DNA from 2 places in the Rossellomorea oryzaecorticis genome. Region 2 is predicted to be linked to the other one. Evidence: a T-box and tRNA genes for the amino acid it is inferred to sense, from the RefSeq annotation. Region 2 holds a T-box; the other holds one or more tRNA genes.
What was found. A T-box is a leader RNA that pairs with one kind of tRNA and senses whether it is charged. The one in region 2 lies ahead of ACKA06_RS08740 (tryptophan--tRNA ligase), so its partner is inferred to be a tRNA-Trp.
Positions count from the first base shown of each region.

Region 1: it has a tRNA-Trp gene. The T-box ahead of ACKA06_RS08740 (tryptophan--tRNA ligase) is inferred to sense a tRNA for this amino acid. The anticodon was not compared.

Region 1 covers NZ_JBJOSA010000028.1:18,621-33,411, forward strand. The annotation lists gene ACKA06_RS19815 (gamma-glutamyl-gamma-aminobutyrate hydrolase family protein) at 1-449, opposite strand, end outside; gene ACKA06_RS19820 (hypothetical protein) at 449-763, opposite strand; gene ACKA06_RS19825 (TRAP transporter large permease subunit) at 779-2,149, opposite strand; gene ACKA06_RS19830 (GntR family transcriptional regulator) at 2,381-3,127, shown strand; gene ACKA06_RS19835 (acyclic terpene utilization AtuA family protein) at 3,426-4,805, shown strand; gene ACKA06_RS19840 (DUF4387 domain-containing protein) at 4,890-5,213, shown strand; gene lhgO (L-2-hydroxyglutarate oxidase) at 5,247-6,461, shown strand; gene ACKA06_RS19850 (DUF3870 domain-containing protein) at 6,492-6,839, shown strand; gene glaH (glutarate dioxygenase GlaH) at 7,113-8,048, shown strand; gene ACKA06_RS19860 (ATP-binding protein) at 8,066-9,298, opposite strand; tRNA gene ACKA06_RS19865 (tRNA-Gly) at 9,578-9,651, opposite strand; tRNA gene ACKA06_RS19870 (tRNA-Trp) at 9,668-9,741, opposite strand; tRNA gene ACKA06_RS19875 (tRNA-Tyr) at 9,895-9,975, opposite strand; tRNA gene ACKA06_RS19880 (tRNA-Ser) at 9,999-10,091, opposite strand; tRNA gene ACKA06_RS19885 (tRNA-Val) at 10,202-10,277, opposite strand; gene ACKA06_RS19890 (hypothetical protein) at 10,495-10,932, shown strand; gene ACKA06_RS19895 (transposase) at 11,047-11,811, opposite strand; gene ACKA06_RS19900 (helix-turn-helix domain-containing protein) at 12,185-13,081, shown strand; gene ACKA06_RS19905 (hypothetical protein) at 13,097-13,228, shown strand; gene ACKA06_RS19910 (helix-turn-helix domain-containing protein) at 13,346-14,242, shown strand; gene ACKA06_RS19915 (plasmid pRiA4b ORF-3 family protein) at 14,289-14,791, opposite strand, start outside.
Region 2 covers NZ_JBJOSA010000005.1:236,139-250,929, reverse strand. The annotation lists gene ACKA06_RS08800 (AAA family ATPase) at 1-850, shown strand, start outside; gene ACKA06_RS08795 (endospore germination permease) at 963-2,057, shown strand; gene ACKA06_RS08790 (spore germination protein) at 2,131-3,579, shown strand; gene ACKA06_RS08785 (Ger(x)C family spore germination protein) at 3,582-4,733, shown strand; gene ACKA06_RS08780 (hypothetical protein) at 4,857-5,150, shown strand; gene coaW (type II pantothenate kinase) at 5,147-5,974, shown strand; gene ACKA06_RS08770 (SCO family protein) at 6,059-6,655, shown strand; gene selB (selenocysteine-specific translation elongation factor) at 6,983-8,875, shown strand; gene ACKA06_RS08760 (VanZ family protein) at 8,974-9,546, shown strand; gene ACKA06_RS08755 (GNAT family N-acetyltransferase) at 10,009-10,875, shown strand; gene ACKA06_RS08750 (NUDIX hydrolase) at 10,917-11,552, shown strand; gene ACKA06_RS08745 (metal-dependent hydrolase) at 11,633-12,259, shown strand; T-box leader at 12,311-12,556, shown strand; gene ACKA06_RS08740 (tryptophan--tRNA ligase) at 12,604-13,605, shown strand; gene ACKA06_RS08735 (zinc-dependent alcohol dehydrogenase) at 13,660-14,791, opposite strand, start outside.

The DNA of each region.
Region 1 (14,791 bases), on a different contig from region 2:
TCGGGTGGTATCAACTGACGTTCCTGGTGATGCTCGATGCCGCTGTCGGGTATACTTGCCAGTCTGCCCCCGAGCACTTCATTGATCATCTGGGCGCCCCTGCAGAAACCAACCATCGGCAGCCCCCTTTTCAGTCCGTATTCAACCAAACGCTTATCTGCCTTATACCGGCCGGGCCCGGACGATTTCAAACCGGCGAGCTGCGAGTTTCTTCTATTAAGCGGGAGATATCCCCCGCCGGTGAACAAGAGTCCCTTTAAATGGTCAAGCGGCGGAAGTGAACAATCACGGTAGATGGGAATCAGGTATGGCTCGAGCCCCACGCTCCTGACCAGCTCGATGGTATCCCTCTCGACGTATAGTAACGGATGACCAGGGTAAATATCATCATGACTTCCTTCATCTGCATGGACGGTGACACCGACCATATCCGGTGTAAACGCTGTCATTATAGAGCCTTCTTTTCAATCATATTCAGGTTTTCCCGTGACGTCTCGGGTTCCGTCTCCATATCGTGTACTTCACCCTTGATCGTCAGAGTATGGTTCTTGCTTAGATAAATCTGGACGATTCCTGCCAGAGCAGCGATTGCGGCCAGCCTGATGCCCCATGTCATCAATTTACCTGCGAATACGGCAAGAGAGGCTCCCATTTCCCCGCCGATCACCATCGTGACACCGAACAACAATCCAACAACCAGTCCAAGTAACATCGTGATGAACGCAAGCCAAGTATATGTTTTCTCCATTAAATTCGCCAACATACATGTCTCCTCCTTTTATAATCCGATGATCGGTATGATTCCAGCCAGAAGAATGATACTCACCAGTACATGCAGCAAGACCCACACCACGGCAAGCTTGGCCGTGTCTTTAAAAGTGGAGCCCGCTATCCCCATCGCGACAAACAGCCCCAATGCAAGCGGCGGTGTCATTCCTTCAAGAGCCCCAGTCATCGCAGGCAGCATCGCCGCAAGCAGTACCGGATTCCCTCCGAGAGTACCGAAGACTGCGATCATCGCTCCACCAAGGATGGCTACTTGTGCTGAACCCGGCAAGACCATGCCCAGAATCATGAAAAACAGCGGCAGAATGATGATGAGAGCCGTTGTGCTGAGCCCGAACGAAACAAACCACTCTCTCACAGCCTGTTCCATCTGCAGGCCTACAAACACCTGCGAAATCGCGTATGCCATATAAATGGTCACACCGATCGGGACGACCTTAGGCAGCGAAGACTTGAACATATTGAAGAGATTCGGGAAGTTGATCCGTTTCGAAGGCAGCGCTTTGCGCCCGATCGCAAGTGCATACGCCCCGGCCAGTCCCGGAGTGAACATCAGGACGGAAGAAGAATACGCTCCAGCCCCCTCTTCACCGATACGGCCGATGATAAAGTCCTTGAACTGTGAATCCGCAAGTAGCGGCAGGAAGATCAATGCCGGTAAAATAAGGGCCGGCCAGCCGAGTGATAAGCTTTTCTTAAAGGTAGGCAGCTCCGCCCTTGGAACAGGTTCCACCTTGTAATACTTACAGAGCGCCCATAAAGTAAGCCAGCGCTGGACGAAGAACCAAAATCCGATTCCGTAGGCAACGACCATCCAGCTGCTCAGCGATATGCTGTCAGGGTAGACATCGTTCAAGATACCGAAAGTCAGGATGACGATGCCTGATGGAGGAATGATATTCCCCAGCATACTTGCCGACATTTCAGTCGTCGCGGCAAGCGCCTTTGGATAGTTGGATTTTTTCATCATTGGAATGGTAAATACCCCTGTCGTCGCTACATTCCCCGGGCCAGTCCCGGATAACGATGCCATGAACGTACTTCCAAGCAAAGCGACATATCCCGCCCCGCCCCTGAATCTTCCGACGATCGAAAGCATGAGTTTGATTATGCTGTTCACCACTTTAGTAGAATCAAAGATGATGGCGACTACCATAAAAGCGAAGATCGCATAGAAAAGTGAGCTTGTCGACGGAAACAGAAGCGACTGCCAGGCAAGTTCGTATGCACCGGAAATGACCACAATAAAGATGAAAGCAAGGGTCATAACCTCGTACATCGGACGTTTAAACAAGACAAATAAGACGGCTACAAATGCAATCAGTGCAAGTAAATAAAAGATGGCTGCAGGTATTCCAAACACATATAGTTCCCCCTTTGCGTCATTGTCATAACCATCCCCTTAGTGGTTATAACATTTAATGAAGATTATAGCAGAGTTTTTTGAATAATCAAACACTTTTATAAAAAAATATACTAGAAATCTGAAAAACCAACCTAAATTACTAAAAGAACTATCCCTTGAAATTAATTACTTTCATAATGAATCCACAGTGGTTATAATAAGTGATAACAAGATATGGAAGGTGATCTTATGCTCGATCGCAAACAATCGGCGCCGCTTTATGAGCAATTAAAAAATGAAATCCATCTAAAAATAAAAAACGGGGAACTCAAACCGGACCAGCAAATCCCGTCAGAGAGGGAGCTCGTTGAACAATACAATGTAAGCCGGATCACTGTCCGACAGGCCATCAACCTGGCTGAAAGGGAAGGCCTTGTAAAACGGATCCACGGGGTCGGCACATTTGTGGCCCATCCAAAAATGCAGCAGGAGCTCAGTTCATTCAATAATTTTCAGTCCACCCTCCAGCAGCAGGGATTGATCGCTTCGACGAAATTAGTCGGCACCGGGACAATCGGTAGTGACTTTCAATTATCGAGGATGCTCGATATCAATGTGATGGAGAAAGTCACAAGGCTCGAGCTGATCGGGTACGGAGATAACAGCCCTGTTGTCTATTATAATAGTTATTTCCCCCATCATGTCGGAGAAAAAATGAAAAAAGCTGCAGAACAGGCGCTTAAGATGGAAAAACCCTTCTCCACACTCGACTTATATCAAATGGACGAGGAGATGGATCTGCACCCCACCCATGTGGAACAAACCTTTGAAGCGCAGGCAGCCTACGCCCCGATCACCGGCATCCTGGATATTAAAGAAGGCTTCCCGCTGTTCAGGGTCACATCCATCGTCTATCAGGATAAAACCCCGCTCGAATACAAGGAAACCTACTATAAAGGTGATCAATATAAGTTCTTCATAACCCGGCACATGTAAACTGCATGATGCCGGGTATTTTTTTGGCTTCTCTTTCTTGGGTTGTACCTGGTACATGGACAGCGGATTGTACCTGGTACATTTTTAACATTTTACACCTGGTACACTGAGAACGATTTGTACCAGGTACACGGAGAACCGTTTGTACCTGGTACATCGGCCCCACTACATACTCCCCCAAACTTCATCCTCAAATAAAATATTTTTCATTTTCTGAATTGACAAACAATTTAAACGGCGTTACACTGTAGTCACTGGTTATAACATGTTATAACAAAAAAGAGGAGGATACTTTACTATGAAAAAACAGTTACGCATACTTTGTCCGAATGGCCATCTTGGTTTCGCCCCTACAAAAGAAGAAAGCTTTCGCATCGCCGCTGCCACCAAACCCGATTATTACTGCTGCGATTCAGGGAGTGATGATATAGGCGCCTCCGCACTGGGCGGTGACCGTTCCGTATCCATGTATAAGTGGCAGAAGCATGACCTGGAGCTGATGCTTCTCGCATCCCGCGAGCAGGGCGTCCCGATGATCGTCGGATCTTCAGGCGATACCGGGGCCAACAGCCGGGTGGATATGTACGTCCAAATCATCAAGGACCTCGCAAAGGAACATGACCTCCCTCCATTTAAACTTGCTTATTTTTACTCTGAAGTAGATAAAGGATACCTAAATGATGCGCTAGCCAATGAAGTCACCATCGAAGGACTGGACGGCAGGGATTCCCTTTCAAAAGAAGACCTCGATAAGACGGAGCGTGTCGTCGCGGTCGCCGGCATCCACCCATTCGTGAAAGCGCTTGATATGGGGGCGGATGTCATCATCGGCGGACGCTCGAGCGACTGTGCCATCTTTGCCGCACCCGCGATCCGCGAAGGATTTCCGGAAGCGAATGCCTACTATATAGGAAAAGTGCTTGAGTGCGCCTCCTTCTGTGCAGAGCCGTACGGTGCAAAGGAAAGCATCATCGGGACGATCACGCATGATGACGTCAAGGTGACTGCGATGCACCCCGATCAAAGCTGTACGATCGCTTCGGTTTCCGGCCACGCGATGTACGAACGGGCCAATCCGTTCTATGAGTATTTCGCAGGCGGCATGCTGGATATGACCAATTGCCATTATGAACAATTCGATGAAAAAACGTGCCGCATCACCGGCAGCAAATATGTCCCTGTAGACGGGGATGTGAAGGTGAAGCTGGAAGGTGCAGGGAAAGTCGGTGAGAAATTCATCGGCATTGCCGGAGTTCGCGATCCATATACGATCCAGCATATCGACCAGGTCCTTTCTCTCGCCAAAGAGCAGACTGCGAAGGAATTTGAAGGCGTTGATTACCACCTGAACTTCAGGACGTTCGGGAAGGACGGCGTAATGGGAGCCCTGGAGCCGGTCAAGGAGATCAAATCCCATGAACTGGGCATCGTCGTGGAAGGGATCGCCGATACGATGGAAACGGCAGAAGCATTGACCCTGTTCGCGACGCGTCAAATCTTCTATGCCCGTCTCCCAGAAGTGAAAGGGACGGCCGGGACGGCATCCTTCCTGATCGATGATGTAATCTATGCACGTGCTTCCTACAGCTGGACGATGAATCACGTCATCCCGGTGAAGGATCCGATGGAGCTTTTCGATGTGCATGTGGAAGAAGTCGGATCACTGGTAAAAGCCTGAAGCTATCATTGAGGACACTCCCCCCGAGACCGCAAGACTGCCGAGGGGAAATATCATAATCCATTCAAAAAGGAGAAATAAAACATGACCACCAAACCATTACACGAATTGGCGAAAACCATCCGTTCCAAAAACGCAGGAACCGATAAAATCACATTCGATATCATTTTTAAAGAAAAAGAAAAGTATGAGCTTGTCAGGAACAGCGGTGTGCTGTCTAAGCAATCGGTATCGGAACTCTATAAGATTCCTGAAGAAAAGATCACCGACTTCGTCCATTATGATCCCGCCAATGCCATCAAATTCACAATCAAGCGCGACCGCCCGAGCGGAGATCCGGGAGACGGGGATATTTTCGGTTCGCAGCAATACCCTCCCCTCTTGATGGTGGAAGTCCCGACGGCTTGATTCGCAAAATCTCATTGGGAGGGAGCAGACTCTATGTATGATTTTATCATCGTCGGAGGAGGGATCGTCGGACTGTCGGTCGGGATGGCTCTTTTTGAACAATATGAAGGCGCAAAGGTCCTCCTTATTGAAAAAGAGGAAGAGCTTGCCCTTCACCAGACCGGCCATAACAGCGGCGTGATTCATTCCGGCATCTATTATAAACCAGGAAGCTACAAAGCCCGGTTTGCCCGGGAAGGCAGCAAATCAATGAAAGATTTTTGCCAAGAGCATAAAATCGAGCATGATATATGCGGAAAAGTGATTGTCGCGACCAAAAAAGAGGAGCTTCCTTTACTGAATAATCTCTATAAACGCAGCATTGAGAACAGCCTGGACACGACCTTGATCGGTGAAGATGAACTGAAGGAAATCGAACCCCACGTCAAGGGACTCGGAGCCATCAAGGTCCCTGCTGCCGGAATCGTGAACTATAAGCAGGTTAGCGAGAAGTTCGCTGAAATCATTAAACGCCACAGCGGGGAAATCATGCTCGGCACGAAGGTTCAGAAGGTGACGGAACATAACGATGAGGTAGTGGTCGAAACAGATAAAGGCGACTTCAGGACCCACCTCGTCATCAACTGTGCAGGCCTTCACAGCGACCGGGTCGCAAAGGCTTCAGGCTACGAGACGGATATGAAAATCGTGCCGTTCCGAGGAGAATACTACAAGTTGAAGCCGGAAAAGAGATATCTGGTAAAAAACCTGATCTATCCCGTGCCAAATCCCGATTTTCCGTTCCTCGGCGTTCATTTTACAAGGATGATCGGCGGCGAAGTCGATGCAGGGCCGAACGCCGTCTTGAGCTTCAAACGCGAAGGCTACCACAAGACCGATTTTTCCATGAAGGATTTCGCCGAAGTGATGGGCTACAGCGGGTTCTGGAAGCTTGCCGGCCGGTATATGAAAGAAGGCCTCCATGAAATGACCCGCTCCTTCAGCAAGGCCCGGTTCGTCGCAAGCCTTCAAGAACTTATCCCGGAGATCAAAGAGGATGACCTCGTCCCTGCTCCGGCCGGGGTGCGTGCCCAAGCGCTGAAATCAGATGGGAATCTAGTCGATGACTTTCATATTGTCATCGGAAAGAAAAGCATTCATGTATGCAACGCCCCTTCCCCCGCCGCCACCGCTTCGATTGAAATCGGCAAGGAAGTGGTCAGGAGGATAGCGGCTCAGGAACATTTGACGGAGGCAATCATTTCATAGAGTTTATCACTCATAAAGGAGTTTTGCGCCATGGTTCCATCCAATATCGTGTTCATCGCCGGGCACGCCCGCCTGCCCCAGGGCATGGCAGCAAAGAATGTTTACGACACTTTGACGATCACAGCAGAAATCGAACGAAAATACGGAGTCATTCTGGAAGCTTCCTGTACACTCGCAACGGAACATGGGAGCGACTTTATCGGCCGTTTACTTAGGGGGATCAGCTTGGCGGACGGGGTGGAGGAAGCAACTTCCCTCCTGCAGGCACAGTACAGAGGCAAAGCGATCAACGCCCTGACCGCGGCCGTGAAGGATCTGCAGCTGCAATTTCAAAGTTTAAAAGAGGACGATTCTCATAATGTCAGAATTTTTAAATAAATAATTGACTTATCTCTCTTTTACCAGTATGATTAGATCATCGAGTAAATCAGTATCCACCTTTTGAAAACTTCAGCCCTTTCAAAACCGTGAGTACGATCAGCTCATTCCTTAATTAAGGTAAGATCCAATCAATAACTATAAACTGTCCATTTACCGCGACTCTATTTCCGTAGAGCATACAGGTAAATACGAGCCAGTTATATTACGGGAGATATCCCTGTAATATAACTGGCTTTTTGTTTTCCCTACTAAAATTCAGGAGGAATAACCATGAGTATGCTAAAATCCAAAAAAGAATCGAAGTTTATCAGAAAGACAGATACGTACGAAGTGAATTTCCATCCACAAAGCAGCCGGATGTTCCAAGTCGACCTTGCCCCTGCCGTGATCAGCGAATTCCTGTCACTGACAAGGGAGATTTCCGTACAGCAGCTCGAATACATCCCTTACATGCGTCATATTGCGGCCGACCACTTGAACACCCTGACAAACAACTCCCTGCAGCAGGTCCTATCGGATATTCTTCACGACCGTGAAACCGGCGGCTACACGATCGGTTTACAGGGACAGACGGAAGATCCCGATGATTACGTGAAGTTCTCAACCGCCATCACCCACCTGGTCGGAAGCCCTAACTTCGATGCGATGTCCGGAAAATACTACGCCCGCTTCACCGTCAATCACATCGACAACAGCGATTCTTACCTGCGCCAGCCATACAGACTCTTCACCCTGCACACCGACGGGACGTTCGTAGATGAACCGACCGACTGGCTGCTGATGATGAAGATGAAAGAGGAGAATGCCGTCGGAGGGGAATCCCGCTTGCTTCACCTTGACGACTGGAATGAGCTCGACAGATTCTCGAATAACCCGCTCGCTTCCCATAAGTTCACGTACAAGGCGCCGGCAAGTAAAAATGTCAGCCAGGAAGTACAAAGAGCCACGTTCTTCCTCGACAACAACAAGCCTTGCATCTGCTTCATCGATCAGTTCGTATATCCGGAAAAAATCGATGAAGCGAAGTACCTGAAAGAACTCTCTCATTCTATGGAAAACGATCCTAGCCTGATCGAACTGAAACTCCCAGTAGGCGACCTCGTCGTCCTGAACAACCTCTTCTGGCTCCATGGCCGTGCGGCGTTTGAGAAGAATCCAGAGCTGAACCGGGAGCTGTTGAGGCAGAGGGGGCAGTTTTCTAAATAATTGTGAAGGCCCGTCCCTCACTGCTTTTCAGCGGTGAAGGACGGGCCTTTCTCTGTGTTCAAGGGAAATGTAACGTGAGCTGTAGTTCCTTCTCCTTGAGAACTTTCAAAACGGATCTTCCCATTATATTTTTCTACAATATTGAAGCAGATCATTAATCCGAGACCTGTGCCCTTGCTTTTCAATGAATAGAAAGGTGTCCCCAGGGCATCCACTTCGTCCCTTGTCATTCCCCTTCCCTCATCGATTACAAGGATTTTCACTTCATTTTTTTGTTTTTTCACCTTTACGGAAATAACCCCATTAGGAGGAGAGGCTTCGATTGCGTTTTTGATAAGGTTGATAAAAAGCTGCTTCAACTCAATCGGATTGGCCTTCACCATGCATCCTTCCTCCACCTTCAGTTCAATGCTTGTACTGCTGCGCAGCCCGTAACTCACCAATAATTCCGTGACATCATGTAAAATGATGTCCATCTCTACAGAAGATGCCATCTTCTCCTCATCGGGTTTGGCTATGGATAGGAATTGAGAAATAACATGTTCAGCTGAATGAAGCTCGTCAATCATCAAGGAAAAATTCCGCTTGTAGCTCTGATTCAAGTCAGGATTCTCCTGATAATACTGTAAAAAACCCTTCACCACAGTGAGCGGATTCCTGATTTCATGAGCAACCGCTGCCGCCATCTGCCCTGTCGTCTTCAACCGTTCAGCTTGCTGAACCTGCTCATAGTACATTCGCTGCTTTTGAATCCTGACACTCGACAGATGAAACACATAAAAAAGGATGATTTGCGTCGCAAGGAAGTTCACTATATTCCCGGTCATATCAGTGTATACGTACGAATAGGCTTTCCCCTGATCAAAAATGGATATATAAGTGAAAGTGAATCCTATCAATACTGTATTAGTGATTAATGAAAAATAAAAAAGAGTGCGATCAAAAAATAAAATGGACAACGCAGGTACAAAGCATAACAACACAAAGCCGGACCACGTTTCTGGATACAAATAAAACAAGCCGTATAGATAAGCAGTCGATGCAAACACCGTTATATACCTCATAAACGCATTCTCATACCGTGGATACAGTAACAGGCATAGTGAAACCACCAAGACCATGAATGCATGTATGATATAACGAAAATTTATTGTATTATTAACTACTACACCCATCACCATCAATAAGATGATGGCAGCTATAATAAAATAATAATTCCTTTTGTATAACCTCTGTTGTAATTCCTTCATCATCCACTTCCCCTGCTGGAGTCCACCATTAACTCCCAAACTATTACATTCATAGTAACTATCTTACAAAAATGGGGATTAGTCAATGGTGAGCGGAGTGGATTGGTGGCGGGGTGGTGGTGGGTCGGGGGGACAGGTACCGTGGCTCTAATAACAAACTTTTCACTTCTTAACAGCGTTTAATATATACAAATCAGAATGAATCTAAAAACACAAAAAGCCAATTCTTCTACTTCCTCGCATTAGAGGCAGCACAAGAACTGGCTTTTAATTACTTAGTGGAGCGGGTGATGGGAATCGAACCCACGACATCAGCTTGGAAGGCTGAGGTTTTACCATTAAACTACACCCGCTTATAAATTTGTAAATTGGCAGGGGCAGTAGGAATCGAACCCACACCAAAGGTTTTGGAGACCTTCGTTCTACCGTTAAACTATGCCCCTGTGATGTAAGTGTGCATTTTACGCAGTTCGCTCTGAGCGTATGCTCCGCTTCCGATGTGCAAAGGTTAAGGATGCTTCTTTTCACTCCGCTGTCGCTCCGTAAATTTTAAGTAAGCTTCTTTTACTCCGCAAACGCTTCGTAAAAAAGCTATATGGAGGGGGGCAGATTCGAACTGCCGAACCCGAAGGAGCGGATTTACAGTCCGCCGCGTTTAGCCACTTCGCTACCCCTCCATGATTATGAGAAAAAATAAATATGGCGGAGGAAGAGGGATTCGAACCCCCGCGGGCTTTAACACCCCTGTCGGTTTTCAAGACCGATCCCTTCAGCCGGACTTGGGTATTCCTCCGTATGATTGGCTGCTAACTAAACAAATAAGCACCTTATTGTAACTGCCTATATAAAGCTAGGCTTAGCTTTTACTTAGTGATGCTCCGCTGTCGCTTCGTAAAAAATCCATGGTGGAGGATGACGGGATCGAACCGCCGACCCTCTGCTTGTAAGGCAGATGCTCTCCCAGCTGAGCTAATCCTCCGTAAATTCTTTCGTTATTGGTGACGACCTTTATTAATCTATCAATTCTTTATAGAGTTGTCAAGTCTTTGTGGTAATTTAAGAATCTGTGGTGTGGGTCGGGGAGACAGGTTCCTTGCCCCACTTTTTCCTTTCAATTCCGATGGGTCACCGTACCTGTCCCCCGGCTCAATTATGATAAAATAGACTACCAATCTTGTTTAAAGGGTGTGGCATGCTTGATGGAGATTATTCCTTATATTTCGGTGAGCAGTTTGAAATTACATATGACTTCTAAGGAGATTTCAGTACAATTAAAGGAAGAGCCTAAACGTTTCAGGAAACATGATGAAGAGATGCGCTCAGATCATTACGTAAAAGCCGGGATTCTGGTTTATTACAGGACAGATGGAAGATGTGATTCCATCGAGTTGACAGACGACAAGGATCCAGTAATAGATGGGATTCACTTTATGAAGTTGCCTGCTAAAAAGGCAAAAAAGTTATTACTTGAGTTAGATGAAGAAATGATTGACCTTGAGGATATGGCCATTTCGAGAAAGTTAGGAATCAGTTTATATATCCCCTACAACAAAGTAGAAACTGTCATGATTTTTGAAAGAGGCTACTATGATGAAATGCTGAAATTGCTGGAAGAAATGGATGCGGAGATTTAAGAGGTGGAGCTTCGGGTGTGGGTCGGAGGGACAGGTACGCTGACCCATTTCCATAATCTTTTTTAGATGGGTCGAGGTACCTGTCCCCTCGACCCATCCACCACCCCCCTCCCATCACTTTACTCTCTGAACGACGCTTCGCGATATCCCCGTAACCCGGGCTATTTGGCGGGCGGATATCCCTTCTATTTGTTTAAGCTGCCCAAGGATTGCATTTCGCTGTTCTTTCTCCATTTTTTGCAGCATGCTGGTACTTGCTATGCCGGTTGCTCTGATGCACGCAAGAACTTCCTGGTCCGTTTTTTGTACGCTCCTCGTTTCTTCGAGGAATTGCTCCTGGTCGTTTGTCTGGTACATATATTCTTTAAATAATCGTAGAGCGTTGGATTTGTCTTTTGAAAATAGTTGCAGGACACCGGAGGTACTGAGGAGACTATTATTATGAAGGTATTCATGGATACTGGTCCATTCGCTGAAGAAAACGTCTGTGACGATACCTGCTTTTAAAGGGTTTTGGTGAATGTAGCGGAGTACTCTGAGGAAGGTTGAAGCGTTTTCGACTGTTTCACTTTTGAATCTTTCTTGAAATAAATGTCCGCACCGTTCGTATTTAGTGTTGTACCAGTAAACGTAGCTGGCACTGATTCTCTTGATTATTTCTGACACGGGGAACTCGTTCTCCTTTAATAAAAGGTGGACATGGTTATCCATCAAACAATAACCGTAGATTTCGAAATTCATTTCCTCCTTGTATTTCAATAACGTTTTAAGAAATCGCCGTTTATCTTCATCGTCTTCGAAAATGGTCTGCTTATTTATTCCTCTCAACATAACATGATACACACCGCTCCGGCTTTTTTCCCGGGCTTGTCTTGTCATCGGATCACCTCTTAATTTTTATTTGACCGTATTGGTCGGGGGTGGGTCGGGGGGACAGGTACAATGGCCCACACGCACAATCATAGAAGTAAATAGAAGGAGATAGATTTGCAACGCCTCCGCATTTCCAATCCCTACCATTATACCATGAGCAAAAGATTCAATGGCGATCATTTCATCTTATTTCCTGACTTAAGATATATCCCTTTCCCAGGAGTTGGCCACCGTACCTGGCTCCCTTCCAAAAGAGTGGGTCACCGTACCTGTCCCCCTGACCCAAAGTTGACCCAACGCACGCCTCCCCCCTATTGCCCACGAAATGGCCCGTTTCTGATAAACTAAAATAAGATATGACGCTGTAAGGAGATTAAATATGGATTATTCAGCTATCGGGAAGAAGGTAAGGGAACTAAGGAAGGCAGTCGGGCTCACTCAGGGAGAGCTGGCCGAAGGGATCTGCACGCAGGCGCTTGTCAGCAGGATTGAAAAGGGTGACATTTATCCCAGTGCCACTGCTTTGTATCAAATCTCGGTGAAGTTAGGTGTCGATGTGAATTATTTCTTTGAAATCGGCACCACTCCGAGGCTCGATTATGTTTTAGAAGTGGAAAAACAGCTGAAACGCCTTAGGGTGAACTTTAAATTTGATGAAATCAGGGAACTTGTAAAAGTGGAAGAAAAGAATCCCCTCTTTTATAAAGATAATGAAAAATTACAGTTACTATACTGGTATAAGGGCATTTATGCTTTTGAAGTGGAGAAAGATCAGGGAGCAGCCTTTGCTATATTGGATGAGGCTTATAACCTGACCGCAAACCAGAAAAAAGCTATGACAGAAAGGGAAATGGAGATCCTATTGTGCATAGGCACATTCCATTCTTCCTTGCATGAACATGCAAAAGCCATGGACTACTATACTCAAATCGAATCAGCACTGAAAGCGACTGAACAATTACATGATAAAACAATCAAGCCACGCTTGTTCTATAATATTTCGAGGGTGCTGACACGCATCGGCAGTTACAATGAATCAACCGGCTATTGCAGGAAGGCCCTCAATTGGTGCATCCAGGAAGAGCTTCTCTGGGGAATCGGGGAGCTGAACTATCAAATTGGATATAACTTTGAACTTGTGAATGACTTAGAAAAAGCACTCCCTTACTTTAAACGTGCCCTTCATATGTTCGAGCTTCGTCAAAGTGAAAAGAATTTCGTGTTCCTCCAAAAGAAGATTTCGCATATTAATAATGAACTAGAAATGAACCCTTAAAGAGGAGGCTGGACTGTGGACAAAAAAAGTGATCTGGCTGAAGAGATCAAGAAGAAAGACGCCGAATTCGACAAACTGATGGATGAGTATGATAAAGATATTCAAAAATTAAAGGATAGCATATTGGAGAATCAGGAAAAACAATGAAGATTTTTAAAAATCATTTCATTGTCGGCCGATAATGGCTTCTTCTGAACTTTTACTGGAGGCGGGTCACGGTACCTGTCCCTCCGACCCAATATTTTAAAAGGAGGGGGCGAAACCATGAATTACTCCCTTATAGGCAAGAAAATGAAAGAATTGAGGAAAGTAGTCGGACTTACACAGGGGGATTTGGCGGAAGGGATTTGTACGCAGGCACTTATCAGCAGGATGGAAAAAGGAGATATCTACCCGAGTGCCGCTGCTTTGTATCAAATTGCCTTGAAGCTTGGGGTGGACGTCAATTATTTCTTTGAAATCGGAACGAATCCGCGGCTGGATTATATCATGGAAGTGGAAAAGCAGTTCAAGATCCTTCGCGACGATAGAAAATTTGAAGAGATGATCGACCTGGTCAAGGCAGAGGAAAAGAACCCCCTTTTCTATAAAGATAAAGACAAGCTGCAGCTCCTTTATTGGCATAAAGGGATCTATACATATGAAGTCAGGAAAGACCCGGATCAGGCACTGTCGCTGCTGCACCAGGCATACAGTATGACATCCCACGAGAAAAAAGCCATGTCCGAAAGGGAAATGCAGATCCTTTCAAGCATTGGCACGATCCATAACTCACTTCATCACCATGAATCTGCCCTGGACTATTATCAGCGGGTGGAGACAGCCATGAAAACGACCGGACAACTTCAAAATAAATCGATCAAAACCCGCCTATATTACAACAAGGCCCGGATCCTGACCCGGCTTGGAAGATATGAAGAGTCCACATCCTATTGCCGGAAAGGGCTTAAGTGGTGCTTTGATGAAGAAAGCCTGTGGGGTATCGGGGAACTTCATTATCAGATCGGCTACAACTATGAACTCCAAGATGACCTAGAAAAAGCCCTAACTTATTTTCAAAAAGCCCTGAATATGTTCGACCTCAAGAACGATGAGGTTTATACATCATTTATCAAAAACAAAATTGAAGAGATAGTGGGTCGGGAGGGACAGGTACGGTGACCCATTTCTAGAGGTAAAGTGGGTCGCGGAACCTGTCCCCCCTGGCTCACCCCCGCTTCAATTTCCGATTGATTTCCTTAATATCAAAGTCCCCATACCCCTGCATTCTACCCCAGTCTTTCATGTACTGGTAATCAGGATGGGAAGGATCGTTTATGATCGCAAGGAAATTTTCGTATCCTGTTTCACCGCCGACATCTTCGGGAGGGGCGCTTCCTTCGCCGTCGTTGCAGACCGGGTAGTTGAATCGATATTCGTCAATGATGCGCTCCACCTCAATGACATGACGCCAATCATCTCCAAGATCATAGGTGTAAATGATTTGAGACGGCAGATAATCCTTTACCCTTAGACCGGTTTCCATTTGCATCGGAATATCCCTTTCACTGGAGAGGACGGATTCCTCGCAGACTAGGTGAAGGCTTGGACGGTCTTTCGGCAAGTTGCCATCCTCCCTTTTATCATAGATGTCGAAGTTATGGAGATGTAAGCCATGCCATGAAAAAGCTGTCTTAAGGACTTCATGCAGCTTTGGAAACGTACTATTTG
Region 2 (14,791 bases):
TTACAGAGCTTTTCATGAAGCGAAAAGAACCGATGAGGAGATTGCCATACTCGAGGAGAGAGTTAAGAAGTATGGGGAAGACCTGCGTTCTGTAAAGGATCGTTTATCGGATGTTTCTAACCAGCTGGAAAATAAGGATAAACCGGATATACAAGTCATACAACAATCGCTGACTGCTGTAACCCAGGAAATGAAGGAAATCAACGAAGTGTTAAACAGACTCATTTCACACACGCAGGAAAATAAAGAGATTCTTGCAAGAGTCACGGACATCAATGCCAACATTAAAGAGCATGAAGAGGCTTACCAAACAGTCGGACATCTTGCCGACATCGCCAGGGGCCAAAATGCAAACCGGCTTACATTTGAGAGATACGTATTGGCTTCATTCCTTGAAGATATCCTGAGTGTTGCAAATGACCGTTTATCTAAGATGACAGCGGGCAGGTATAATCTGATTCGTAAGACGGACCGCAGCAAGGGAAATATCCAAAGCGGATTGGAACTGCTGGTGTTTGATCAGTATACCGGGCAGGAACGGCATGTCAAAACCTTATCGGGAGGTGAAAGCTTCAAAGCATCTCTTGCATTGGCCCTGGGGCTCGCTGATGTGGTTCAGCAATATGCAGGAGGGGTATCCCTTGAGACGATGTTCATTGATGAAGGGTTCGGTACTCTCGACCCAGAGTCCCTTGACCATGCAATCGAAGCGTTGATGGATATCCAGAGCAGCGGACGCCTTGTCGGATTAATATCCCATGTGCCTGAATTGAAGGAACGGATCGATGCAAGGCTTGAAGTCATCTCTTCCCAAAACGGAAGCAGGACGGAGTTTCAATTTATGGTGTAGTAAATATGAAACAAAAAAAGTCAGGGGATCCCTGACTTTTTTTGTTTCTACTGGTTAGTTTGTGAAGGTAGAGGAAATAAATAGAGTTACATCATACTTTAGGAGTTTTTAAATGAAGAGTTTACAACCAGTTCTCATCCCAAGGCAGCTCACCTTATTATTAATCCTTTCAACAGGTCTTCTAAACCACGTCATGATCATACCCAGTATCCTGCAATCATCCGGCCGGGATGGCTGGGTAAGTGTAATTGTTTCATACCCGGTATTGATACTGGCGACATTCTTGATTTATTACGTATTAAAGAATTCACCACCCGAAGGTTTCTTTCATCTCTTAAGGACCAACTGGAACAAAGTATGGGTTTGGATCTATTCTCTTCCGATTTGTTTATTTCTGATAACCAGTGCATATATCACCTTTGTTGACTTAATAATATGGTTGAGGGCATATTTTCTTGCTGATGTACCGAAGCTGCTAATTGTTGTCATTGTGCTATGCACCTGTTTGTTGATTACGTGGTCAGGTATCAAATATATGGCCATTGCAAGCGGTATATTGCTTCCGCTGGTGATGATTTTTGGCTTTTTCATTGCATTCACCAATACGCACCTGAAAGATCCCAGTCTCCTTTTTCCGATACTAAGCAGTGGGTATCCGCCTGTATATAAGGGAATGATTTATGTTTTGAGCGGTCTGTTGGAGATATTCATCATCATCTTACTTCAGCCATTCAGCGCCGGGAAAATAAAACTGCATCATCTCATTTTTTTGGGTTTGATTTTGGCAGGCTTGATAATGGGTCCTTTAACAGCTTCCATCATGGAATTTGGTGACGTGGAAGCATCGAACATGAGATACCCCGCATATGAACAGTGGAGGATTTTAGGCATCGGGGAATTCATAACCCACCTTGATTTTTTTGCACTATATCAATGGCTGTGCGGTGCACTGATCAGGATTGGTTTATTTATGTTTTTACTAAGCTTTCTTTTAACAAATTCGAAGGATAACTACAGAATGAAATTCAAGGTTGTTTCATCTGTCTATATTGGGTTCATGCTATTACTGATTATTGATGTTGACCCATACTTTTTTTATAGAGCTTTATACAACTATTTCTTTCCTTTCACGGTGGTGTTCTTCTTTATTCAAATTTTACTGAGTGCTTTAATTGTAAAAATTTTTTCCATTAAAGCGAAAGTCTAAGATATTTTGAATGCAGATCACAACACTCCTTATTGAAACATCAAAACTGCTGCAGACAAAAAGGATGTTTGTAATGATGATAAAAGGTTCAAAGAATACATATACAGCAAAAGAAAAAATGGAAGAGTTACATTCTTTATTTTCAAAAAGTGAAGATTTGATCTTTAAAGAACATCACTTTGAACAAGTAAGGATTACGATGGTGTTTTTTGAAAGTATCGTTGATATCAAATACATGGATAAATCGATCCTGCCGAAACTGGACCTGATCACAGATAAAACCGTTTTACAAAAGATGAAGCAATTCTTCCAGGCAGAGGAATTTACAAACAGAGAAATGGAAGAACTGACAACTGCATTATTTTCAGGACATGTCCTCTTTTTCCTGGAAGGGACTATCCTCGGTATACAAGCGGGGAATCTTCCAAAGCGCAATCCCGAAGAATCTTCACTCGAAACTTCAATCAGGGGGCCGAAGGATGGATTTGTAGAGGACCTGAATACAAACATTTCACTGGTAAGGAGACGTCTTTTTACACCGTCTTTATGTGTCGAGACATATCATTTAGGTAGCAGGAGCAATACAAAAATAGCCGTTCTTTATATAGAAGACATCATCGACGATACAATCATTAAAGATTTGCATAATAGACTGGAAAATATTGATATTGATGTTTTGGTCTCCAATCAAGAACTGGAATCTTTGTTGGATGATTCCCCTTATTCAATATTTCCGAATTTCGATTATACCGGGAGACCGGATTTTATAGTGGAAAATCTAAATCAAGGCAGATTTGCCATCATAATGGATGGAAGTCCAACCGTATCTATTGCCCCAGTTAATCTTTTGCTCCAGACGAAGTCCCCCGAAGATTCAAATATTAATTATTTCTTTGTTTCAATTGAACGATTTATTAGAATCTTTGGATTGATTATATCTGGCTTTCTCCCAGGAACTTGGGTAGCTTTTTCAGCTTATAATATTGAGCAAATTCCATACTTGCTAGTCGCTACAATTTCTATGTCAAGATTCGGCCTGCCGCTTTCTGCTCCTATTGAGATGTTCATCGTATTGTTTTTGTTTGAATTTTTTAATGAAGCGGGCATACGGCTTCCAAGGGCCATTGGTCAGACGGTTTCCGTGCTTGGGGGACTGATTGTAGGGGACGCAGCCATCCGGGCTGGATTAACTTCACCCACTATGCTTGTAATTGGTGCGATAACCTATATTTCTTCTTTCACGCTCGTCAATCAATCATTAAAAAACGGGCTTACCACCTTAAGATTTATCGTTTTACTCTTCAGCACCTTATTTGGATTGTTCGGGGTGATCCTTACCTTTATCATCACCATCCTTTATTTAGCCACAAAATCTTCTTTTGGGGTCCCTTACTTAGGCTCTGTCGCCCCTCTCAGTTTTACGGAAACAGTCAGGGCTTTTATAAAGCTGCCGCTTCAATTCTATAAAGAACGTACGAAGTCAACCAGTCCGAAAGATACAACCAGGAAAGGGAATGAGTAAACGTGGTCCTTCGAAAATTCAGCATATGCATACTCGCTTCACTTTTCTTGTTATCGGGTTGTTCAGGTATAAAAAATATACAGGACTTGACTTATATCGTCACAATTGGGATGGATTATGACCCTGACCACGATGAATACATTGTATATCTTCAAGGCTTGAACTTCTTGAATGTGGCCAAACAGGAAACGAGACCGATTGAACCGATACCGACACTGGTTGGGTCGGCGCGAGGGAAAACGCTGAACCTTGCAGTAAGTAAGTTATATAAGCTATCACGGCCCCCATTGTTCTTTGGTCATTTAAAGACCCTGGTATTATCTGATAAAGTGATTGAATATAAATTCAAAGAAGTACTCGAAGATGTAGGAAGGAATAGGTCGTTAAGGCCCAATTTATTGCTATTCACCACTGATCAAAATATTGAAGAGATCTTACACACAAAAGGATTATTCAGCTATCCCCCTGTTTACACCGTATTATTGACTGAGGAAAATATTGAAGCAAATTTAAATGATATTGGTCCTGTCAGCCTCATGTCATTCCTAAGAAGGTATTATGAGCCGATGGGGTCAGCTTTTATTCCAAGATTGTCCATCAATGAAAATGCATGGGAAACAGATGCCCCGAATCCTGTGCTTCTCCTTGACGGTTATTCGTTGTTCCAGCATTCAGACTATAAAGGAATACTTCCGTCAAAAGAAGCAGTGATAGTGGACTGGCTTCTTGATAAAAGAAATCAAATCGATTACGGTATTAATATTGATGACGAATTGGCAGCTACATTTAAATTGACCTCCCAAAAGATGAAAGTGAAAATAAAAGAGGAATTATCACAACCTGAATTTACACTTGATGTCAAAGTGGAAGCAGAACTGCTGGAAAAGGTAAAAGAAGTTCCGTACGAAAAAGTGAAGGCTTCACTGCAGGAATCAATCAAAAAAGAAGTCCAATCAGTGTATGAAAAAGGTATTGAGAAAAAAGTGGATTTGTTGAATATCGGAGAAAAGTATTACAGGTTTAATGGGTCTGATTACAGGAAACTTAGGAATAGCGATCGGTTTTATCTGAACAGGGATTCTTTGAAGAAGATTAATGTAAATGTAAGTATTTCTCATTACAACGCATACCGGTTTAATAAAGCAGATCATTAGTACTGCATGTTCGTAATGATATCTTTCAAAAAATATTACCTGAACTTTCAATTATTATCTTTATATTTCCAGGCAGATTAACTATGATGAAGATACAAGACATACAATAAGCAGGTGATATCAATGAAAATAAGCATTTATATTTTAATTCTAATTATTTCAGCAGCCGTCGCAATCGGATGGAGCTGGAAGAGGCTCCTTGACTTTAACACATATAAAAAACCATTTCTCGAGGGGGTTGCCCTGCAGTTTTTATTCCTTGTAATCGCCTCCATTTGGTGGCTGGTAACAGAGGACATTTCAAACGGAATCATGGGTGTTTTTTATTATCTCGTCGCATTTCTCGTCATCATGGTGATTCACGGATATGTCCTTCACTATCTATTCTCCAAAAAGAAAAAAGAAGTATCAGAATGAGATATTTAGGAATCGACGCAGGCGGAACCCTTACTAAGCTTGTATATGAAGAACACGGCAGGTACCATTATAAAGTCTTTGACAGTAAAGAACTGCCTCAGATGATGAATTGGATACGGCTCACCTCACCGGATTCAAAATTGTTCCTTACCGGCGGGAAGGCTGAAAAGATTAAGATGCTGGTTCCGGAGAGTGCAGTATTTCCTGAATTCAAATCAATAGAAGAAGGTATTCGAAAACTTGTTCATACTCAAAATGAAAAGCTGGATCGATACATCTTGGTGAATATTGGCACCGGAACCTCTTTCTTTAAAGTCGCTCCCAATGAATTCTCCCGTGTAACGGGAAGCGGAATGGGCGGAGGTATGTTCATAGGGCTGGGAGCGCTGCTCACTGGCACAGATGATTTCCATGAACTCGTGGAGATGTCCGAAAACGGAAATCGTGAAGCAGTCGATTTGATGGTGAAGGATGTATATGAAGGGGATGATTCTCCTGTACCTGACTATCTGACGGCAGCAAACTTTGCTAAACTCGGATCTGGAGCAGCATCAACTAAAGATGTGACTCGTTCTTTGACCAACTTGATAGCGGAGACGGTTATATTGCTTTCCCACCAGCTTGCGGTCTCACATCGCTGCCAAAAGCTTGTTTTCATAGGAAGCACTCTAATTGCGAATTCTCCCTTAAAAGAAGATCTCAAACAATTTGAAACCCTTTTGGGGTGTAAGTGTATTTTTATTGAAAATGGATCATTCTCCGGAAGTATCGGTGCACTGAGGCTTGGATTGAAAAGCCTGGGAATTTCACAAAATAGTCATTGATACTCATAGGAAGCGCATTGTCTTTTCCTGTTCTTTCTACTAACATAGAATGAGAGAGAGTAGTGGAAAGCGGAGGAGATTTTAGTGCCTAAAATTAAATTAATAGCGGTCGTGATGGCTGCAGTCGGGATTCTCCTTGCAGGTTGCAGCAATAGTGACTTTCAAGCAGAAACGGATTATGAAATAGCGGATTTCAATTATACCAATCAACAAAATGAAAAAGTAAGTCTCAAAGACTTGGAAGGAAAAGTTTGGATTGCAGATTTCATTTTCACTAACTGTGAAACGGTCTGTCCGCCAATGACGTTCAATCTTACGAAATTGCAAAAAGAACTGAAGAAAGCAGGAGTAGAGGATTATAAGATCGTCTCCTTCAGCGTCGACCCCGAAAACGATACACCGCAGGCCCTGAAGGAATATATTTCAGGATACGAAGCGGATACAGGCAAGTGGGAATTATTGACCGGTTATAAGTTTGATGAAATCAAGGACTTTGCTGAACATTCATTCAAAACAATCGTTGCAAAAGACCCCAATTCTGACCAAGTCATTCATCAGACAAGCTTCTTCCTCGTCAATCAAGAAGGTGTTGTGGTTAAGAATTACAGCGGGAACAGCGATGTACCTTACGATGAAATCACCTCCGACATGAAGACACTTATAAAAGAAGGTTCAAATTAAAAACTGATCGGAAATAGTCGAGTTGGATCAAGCCTCTTTAGAAGGCGGGCTTGTCCGGCCGGCTATTTTTTTATTGAGATCAGCGCTTATGGTAAAGTAAGTATAGTCATTCTATATAAAAAGCAGGTGAGGAATATTCGAAATTCAAAAGGCATATTTATTTTTGATTGTATCATCACAGTAGTGATTCTGTTTTGGACGATCAAATCTTTCTCAGAAGGGGAAAGTATGAAAGGTATCCTGTTTATTGCATGCTTTGCATTGATGACAGGCGTATTATTCACTCATTATAAAAGAAAGAAGAAGTCTTAGAAGAAGCAGGTGAGAATGTTGAGGAAACGGTACTATACGGTCGGAATGGCCGGACATATTGACCATGGTAAAACTGCACTGACTAAGGCCCTTACCAACATCGACACCGATCGCCTAAAAGAGGAAAAGGAAAGGCGTATTTCGATAGAACTCGGTTTTGCCCCGTTTCATCAAGAAGAGGATATGCAGATTTCCATTATCGATGTGCCCGGCCATGAACGTTTTGTGAGGAAAATGATTGCAGGGACAGGTGGAATTGACCTTGTGGTGCTCGTTATAGCAGCCGATGAAGGAATCATGCCTCAAACACGTGAGCATTTGGATATCCTTTCCCTTCTTGGGATTTCAAATGGGATTGTGGCACTTACGAAAATGTCAAAAGTGGATGCGGAACTGAGGGAACTTGCTAAAGATGAAGTGAAGGAAGAACTTGAAGGCTCTCCTTTTGAAAATGCCCCGTTGGTGTTGGTCGACAGTATCTCAGGTGAAGGTATCCAGGAATTGAAGGATTTAATTTTAAAATCGATAGAAGATATACCTGTCAGGAGTTCTGAAGGTGATTTCCGTTTGCCGATCGATCAGATATTTTCACTGAAAGGACAAGGTACCATTGTCAGGGGGACCATATATGAAGGGGAGATAGAAACGGGGGCAGAAGTCACGATACTCCCTCAAGGAATCAAGGCGAAAGCAAGGCAGATACAAGTCCATGGAGAAAAGAGCAGCAAAGGTTGTGCAGGACAGCGTGCAGCCATCAACTTGGCAGGTGTCAATTATCAACAGATTGAGCGCGGAAACGCAGTTGTATCCTCTTCACTCTTTTCTGTCACGGATACAATCGATGTTTCATTGAATACGCTTGGCGGAATAAAGAATGGACTTAAACAGCGTATGGAAATCAAGTTCCATACAGGAACTTCAGAGGTAATGGGGAAGCTTGTATTCTTCGACCGTAATAAAACAGAACAAGCAGAAGACTCTATTCTATGTCAAATCCGGCTAAACGATAAGATTGTAGTTAAACGCGGCGATCGATTTATAATCAGGAGGCCATCGCCTTCAGAAACACTGGGCGGAGGTTGGATTATTAATCCAAGTGGAAAAAGGTACCGCTTTGGCCAGGAAACTATTTCGAAATTGCGTGCGGTAATGGAGGGTTCTGCTGAAGAAAGGATTTTAAGACTTCTTCAACAGAAAAAGAGTGTACCTGTACAATCTTTGATACTTGAAGTCTCCCTTACACAAGAAGACCTTGAGGAATTGCTGAATAAGCCAGGCTGGATTATGCTGCGCGATACTTTTGTGACGCATATAAGTATTGTAGAAAGCTGTGAAAAGAAGATTGTAGATGTCATCAGTACCTATCATGACAGGCATCCCCTTGAAAAGGGAATCAACAAGGGGGAGCTACACTCGATGCTGGAGTCTTTCACTGATACGGTCATCCAGTTCAGTATCGAAAGACTGATTCAGCAGAAGCAAGTATCTGTTGAAAATGGAGTTCTCCGTATACATGATTTTATACCGAGCCTCCCTTCACAGTGGGAAAAAAGGTGCGTGCAGCTTTTACACTCCTTAAAGGAGGATAATTTGAAAGTAAAACCAATAGAAGAATATTTTAAGGAAGCCGGTATCCCTGGATCGTTAAGACAGGAATTTTATTACTTTTTTATTGGACAGGAGTGGATTATTCCACTCGATGAAAAGCATGCGTATGCTTATGAAACCTACAAGAAGGCAGTCAATGAGCTGAAAGGAAAAACAGACCGTAGATTCAATATCACTGAGGCAAAAGAACTGTTGGGTTTATCCCGGAAGTACATGATCCCGTTTTTAGAAAGACTGGATAAAGATGGACATACAGTTAGAATCAACGATGAGAGGAAATGGATTTTTTATCGAGAATAATATGATTATGTTTTTCTTTTTAAGAAAAGTGGTATAAATGTACTTATAGAATTGTATAACTTAGTAAATAGACAAGGCAGGAAAGTAGGAGACGTAAGATGCAGGAATTATGGAGCGCATTTGGATGGGTGATCCCCATTCTTGCACTGTTTACCATGACTTCCCTCCTGGCCGTCTCCGTATGGAAAAAGAAAAAAGGCAAAGGAAGGTGGATGAACCTCCTTCCTGTTTTATTGCTTTCAATTTCCATTGGCGGTATATGTTTGATCACCCTTACACCCATGCTGGGTGACGGAGGCATGAACGGCGGGGTAAAAGGTCATACCAATATGGATCCTTTTTCAAATTTGAGACTGAATCTAATTTATCGGAATCATTTAGATGTGCCGATTCGAAACTTATTAGCCAACGTGTTTTTGTTCGTACCCTTTGCTTTCTTTTCAGGCTGGTGGATGCGGCACCAGCGGGCAATCCTTTTAAAGGTGACATTCCTCGGGGCCATCTTATCATTCCTTATTGAATTGACTCAATACTATCTTCCTTTGGGAAGGGCGACAGATATCGATGATTGGCTTATGAACACGCTTGGTTCTTTTCTCGGCGGGATTATATTTATCACGGGAAGTTTCATATTCAGATTGTTAAGGTTAAATGGCTGGATAAATAGATAAAGCATTACTGAAAAAGATACTGGGATAAAAGTACTTTAGTCTATATAAAACCCGAGCTGATTTGCAGTTGAAGAGGCAAATCAGTCCGGGTTTTTAATTTGTTTAATTCAAATATACATTTTAGACCTTCCCAGAGGTTGATTGGATTGAAAAATAAAGACTCCTGATTGAAATGCGGAAGGGCTCTGCTCAGAGGCTTATGACCTCGAGGGGCTAGCCTCCGGAGCTGCACAGGATCTGCCGCGAGAAGGAGAGGGGCTCACGGGATACCCGCGGAAAGCGAAGTCTTGCACGTAAACCATTAGCTATTCTGTAATTGTTTGTCCCAATCTCTTTCTTTTGTGTAAAGATTTTGAAAAAACCATGTTAATATGGAAATGACTTCAAATAAAGGAGAGAGTATTTGTGGATATTTCGATAGAAAAGGCATCTTTGGAAGATGCTGAATTATTGACCGGCATCATGAAAAAAACGTTTGATCGTGAAGCTGCGAGATGGCTCGGAAATGAGAAGACCCTGGATTATAATATTCAGCCGCCCGGGTATGACTCTGTTAGAAAGAATAAGTACATGATCAGCGAATTGGATGCTTTCATCATTTCAGCCGGTGGAAAACCAGCAGGTGGAATCTATGTGACCATTTCAGGCAAATCATATGGGAGAATCGACCGCATCTTCATTCAGCCGGAACATCAGGGGGAAGGAATCGGGTCCAAGGCGATAAAAATGATCGAAGAAAGATATCCAAACGTAAGGATATGGCATCTCGAGACATCTGCAAAGCAAATAAGTAATCATTATTTTTATGAGAAAATGGGATATAGTAAAACGTTTGAATCCCCGGAGGAGTATTCCTATGAGAAACTGATCCAGACGAAACCCGACGACCAAAAACTTCTAAAGAATGAAGATTTATCTCACAGAATTTATGAACATTGCAGTTTAAACCATTCAGAGTATTATGGGGTGAATATGGAAGAAAGCTCGATCATCAACAGTAATTTAAAAGGTATTCACGTAAGTAACTGTAATATGAGTGAATTGAAATTTCAAAATATTAATCTTACTCATTCTCTTATTGCTGATTTGAATCTTTCAAAAAGTGAATTTGCACATCTATCACTTAGCGGTACAACTTTTACAAACACGGACTTGGGAGAAGAAGGAGAACCCGTGAGCTTTGAGGGATGCAACCTTCAAGGAAGCAAGTTCATAAACTGCGATTTAAAGGGAATTGAGATAAGTGACAGTGATCTGTCAGGAATGAAGATTAATGATATTCCAGTGAAAGATCTGCTGGATGCTTATAAGCGGATTCACAATACATAATGTTCCTGGAAGAATGATAATAAATTGAAGGTGTTGGAACAATGACTGAAGAAAAACTTGCAATCTTCGATGAAGATTATAATAGATTAGGTGAACGTACCCGAACGGAAGTGCATGCCCTTGGGTATTGGCATGAAACCTTTCACTGCTGGATGGCACATTATAATGAGAGCAGGAGTCGAATTTATATATATTTCCAGCTGAGAAGCGAAAGTAAGAAAGATTATCCGGGGCTTCTCGACATTACTGCTGCAGGTCATATTTTATCTCAAGAATCGATGGAAGATGGAGTGAGGGAGATCCATGAAGAATTGGGAGTGGAAATTCCTTATGATCAACTTATTTTTGCAGGGATCATGAAAGAAGAGCTGAACGGCGCAGGAATAGTAGATCGCGAGTTAGCGAATGTTTACTTATATACAAAACCAATTTCTTTTGACAGCTTTCGCTTGCAAACTGAGGAATTATCCGGAATCTTCCGGACGACACTTGATGAGGCTGATCAACTTTTTCATCATGCAGCAGATGAAATCAGTTTAGAAGGGTTTGTTGTAGATGATAATCAGGGATTAATTGATAAGAAGTGGAAGGCAACCCTTCAGGACTTTGTTGCCCATCCTATTTCGTATTTTCAAAAAGTGATAAATAGAATTAAAGATGAACTTCTGGAAAAATAATTCAAGATTCCCATGTTCATTTCGCAATTTATCCTCTATCATGATAGTTTCAATATTTCATTTACTTGAGGAGGGATGTTGTGAACGGAACAGCACATATGGCAGCAGGGGCAGCAGCGGGATTCATCACAGCCAACTCAATTGGGGCAGACTTTGCGTCGACAGCCACACTCGTCACTTTTGGCGGCATTTCGGGGCTTATTCCGGATTTAGATATCGATGGAAAGCTCAGTAATAAGGTTACGTTTTCTTCTAAAATGATTCGTGCGGCAGCTTTGGTGATTGGACTATTAATGATGGTGTACAGCTTCCTGGAAGAAGGAGGGAGTGATCAATGGATAGGGCTGGGGTACGGCGCAGGAATCCTCTTGCTTTCAACCTTCATTACCCAAAGAAGGATGCTGACCTTTACAGGAATCGCCGTCACAGTCGGTGGCTGGCATATCAATGAAACCTGGCTGTGCTTACTGGGAATCTACATAGTGATTGCTTCACTGGTTTCACACAGAAGTTATACACATTCTGTTATAGGCATCATTTATTTTGGCTTTATTGCCCGTTACCTTGAATCCTCCCTTATGATCCAAGGTGTCTTTGAAGCGTGCATGCTGGGCTATGCAAGTCACTTGGCGGGAGACATGAAAGTCCTTCCCTTTAACAGGAGAGGGGTAAAATTGTTTCTGCCTTTTTCTTCAAAGGAAATGTAAAAATATATTGACCAATTATTTCTGTTACTATAAAATATTGGAAATGACATAACACATGCAATGATGAAGAAAAGTAAGCTGTCGAAACAATTCAGAGAGCTGATGGCCGGTGAGAATCAGTGTGGGAAGGCAGACGAATGGGCTTCTGAGCATCCAGGCTGAAGTGGAAAGTAAGCTATGGCGGAGAGTCTCACCGATAAAAGAGGCAATGTATCGAGGTATGTCCCTCTGTACAGGAAAGTGCGTTTGCTTTATGTAAACGAATGAAGGTGGCACCACGGGTTTCCCGTCCTTTTTGGACGGGGAGCCCTTTTTGTGTTTAGGTGAAAAGGAGGTTTGTAAAAGTGAAAAAGCAAGTACTGACAGGAATCAAGCCCACGGGCAGGGTGCATCTGGGGAACTATATCGGTGCCATAAAACCGGCATTGGAGCTGGCGCGCGAAGAATCGTATCAGCCCGCATATTTTGTAGCGGATTATCACGGTTTGACAAAGATACACAACAAAGAGGAAATGAACGAGCTCAGCCGCGGGATTGCCGCCACTTGGCTGGCTTTGGGGCTTGATCCGGCGAAAGCGATTTTCTACAGACAGTCGGACGTTCCGGAGATTTTTGAACTGAGCTGGATTTTAGCCTGTTTTTCCCCAAAGGGATTAATGAACCGCGCACATGCTTATAAGGCGCTTGCAGAGGGAAATGCCCAAGCAGGAAAAGAAGCCGATACAGGGGTGAATATGGGATTGTTTACATATCCGATATTGATGGCATCGGATATTCTCCTATTCCAGACAGAAGTTGTACCGGTGGGGAAAGATCAAATACAACATGTGGAAATTGCAAGGGATATTGCTGAAAGCTTTAATCATACCTATGGAGAAACGTTCACCCTGCCTCACTATATCGTGGAAAAGGAAACGGCCGTATTGCCAGGTCTGGATGGACGTAAAATGAGCAAAAGTTATAATAATACCATCCCATTGTTCGAAGAGCCAAAAAAACTGCAAAAATTGGTCAATAAGATCAAGACGGATTCAAGTCCGCCTGCGGCTCCGAAAAATCCAGATGATTCGATTATATTTTCGTTATATAAAGAATTTGCGTCAGAAGTTAAAGCAGATGAGATGAAGAACCGGTTTCAATCCGGTATCGGATGGGGAGAGGCCAAGAAAGAGCTTTTTGAAGTCATGAATGAGTTTTTGGAAGAGCCTCGTGAAAAGTATCGTGAATTGATGGACTCTCCTGAAAAGCTTAATGAAATTTTAATGGATGGTGCTGAGAAAGCAAGAAAGAAAACGAGACCATTCTTGCAGGAGGTGAAAAGGAAAATAGGGATTCTTCATTCATGACATTAAAAATACAAGCTGCCGATCTAGTTGAATGGCAGCTTGTATAATATAGGTTTATGGTTTTAATATCACCTTGATATTGCCGTCCTCTTTCTTATCGAAAATCTCGTATCCACGCGCTGCATCTTCAATGGGAATACGATGGGTAATAATATCAGTCGGGTCAAATTCTTTGTTTTCGATCATATCGTACAGTTTTGGCATAAGGTGTATGACTGGGGCCTGTCCCATTTTGATGGAGACATTTCTGCTGAAGAAGTCCCCTATTGGAAAACGATTTGCTTCTGTGGCATAAACACCTGTCAATTGCACGGTACCGAATTTTCTTACCGATTGAGAGGCCGTTTTTATCGGGCTGATGGTCCCGAATTGATTATCGAAATCAGATCCGAATGTTTGATCAGGTGGAACGGTCCCGTCCATTCCGACACAGTCAATCACAACATCAGCGCCTCCCTTTGTATATTCATGGAGGACAGAACCGATATCAGGGGTCTCCTTGAAGTTATACGTTTCAGCATTATTTGTGCGTTTAGCGTGCTGGAGCCTGTGATCGACCTGATCGACTGCGATTACCCGCTCGGCTCCTTTCAGTTTAGCGAATTTCTGGGCCATCAACCCAATTGGTCCGCTGCCAAGGACAATGACCGTATCGCCTTCTTTCACTCCGCTGTTCTCTACGCTCCAATAAGCTGTAGGAATGACATCCGAAAGGAAGAGGACACTCTCATCATCAAGACTGCTGGACTCGGGCACTTTGAACGAAGTAAAGTCTGCATAAGGGACCCGAAGGTATTCTGCCTGACCACCCGGATAGCCGCCGTTCATTTCTGTAAACCCAAATAACCCGCCGACCTCTCCATGAGGATTTGAGTCGTCACATTGACTTTCCATCTGATTCTTACAGAAGAAACACTCTCCGCATCCGATATTGAAAGGGATGACTACACGATCGCCTTTCTTTAAACTTTTAACATTCGAACCTACTTCCTCTACAATCCCCATCGGCTCGTGCCCCACTACGTAATCTTGTTCAGGCTCGATTCCGCCGTGATAAAGATGAAGGTCAGAACCGCAGATGCCGCTTGCAGTAATCCTCACAATCATATCGGTATTCTCTTGAATATCAGGAGTTTCAACTTCTTTTACCACCATTTGTTCTTTCCCTTGGAAAGTTACACCTTTC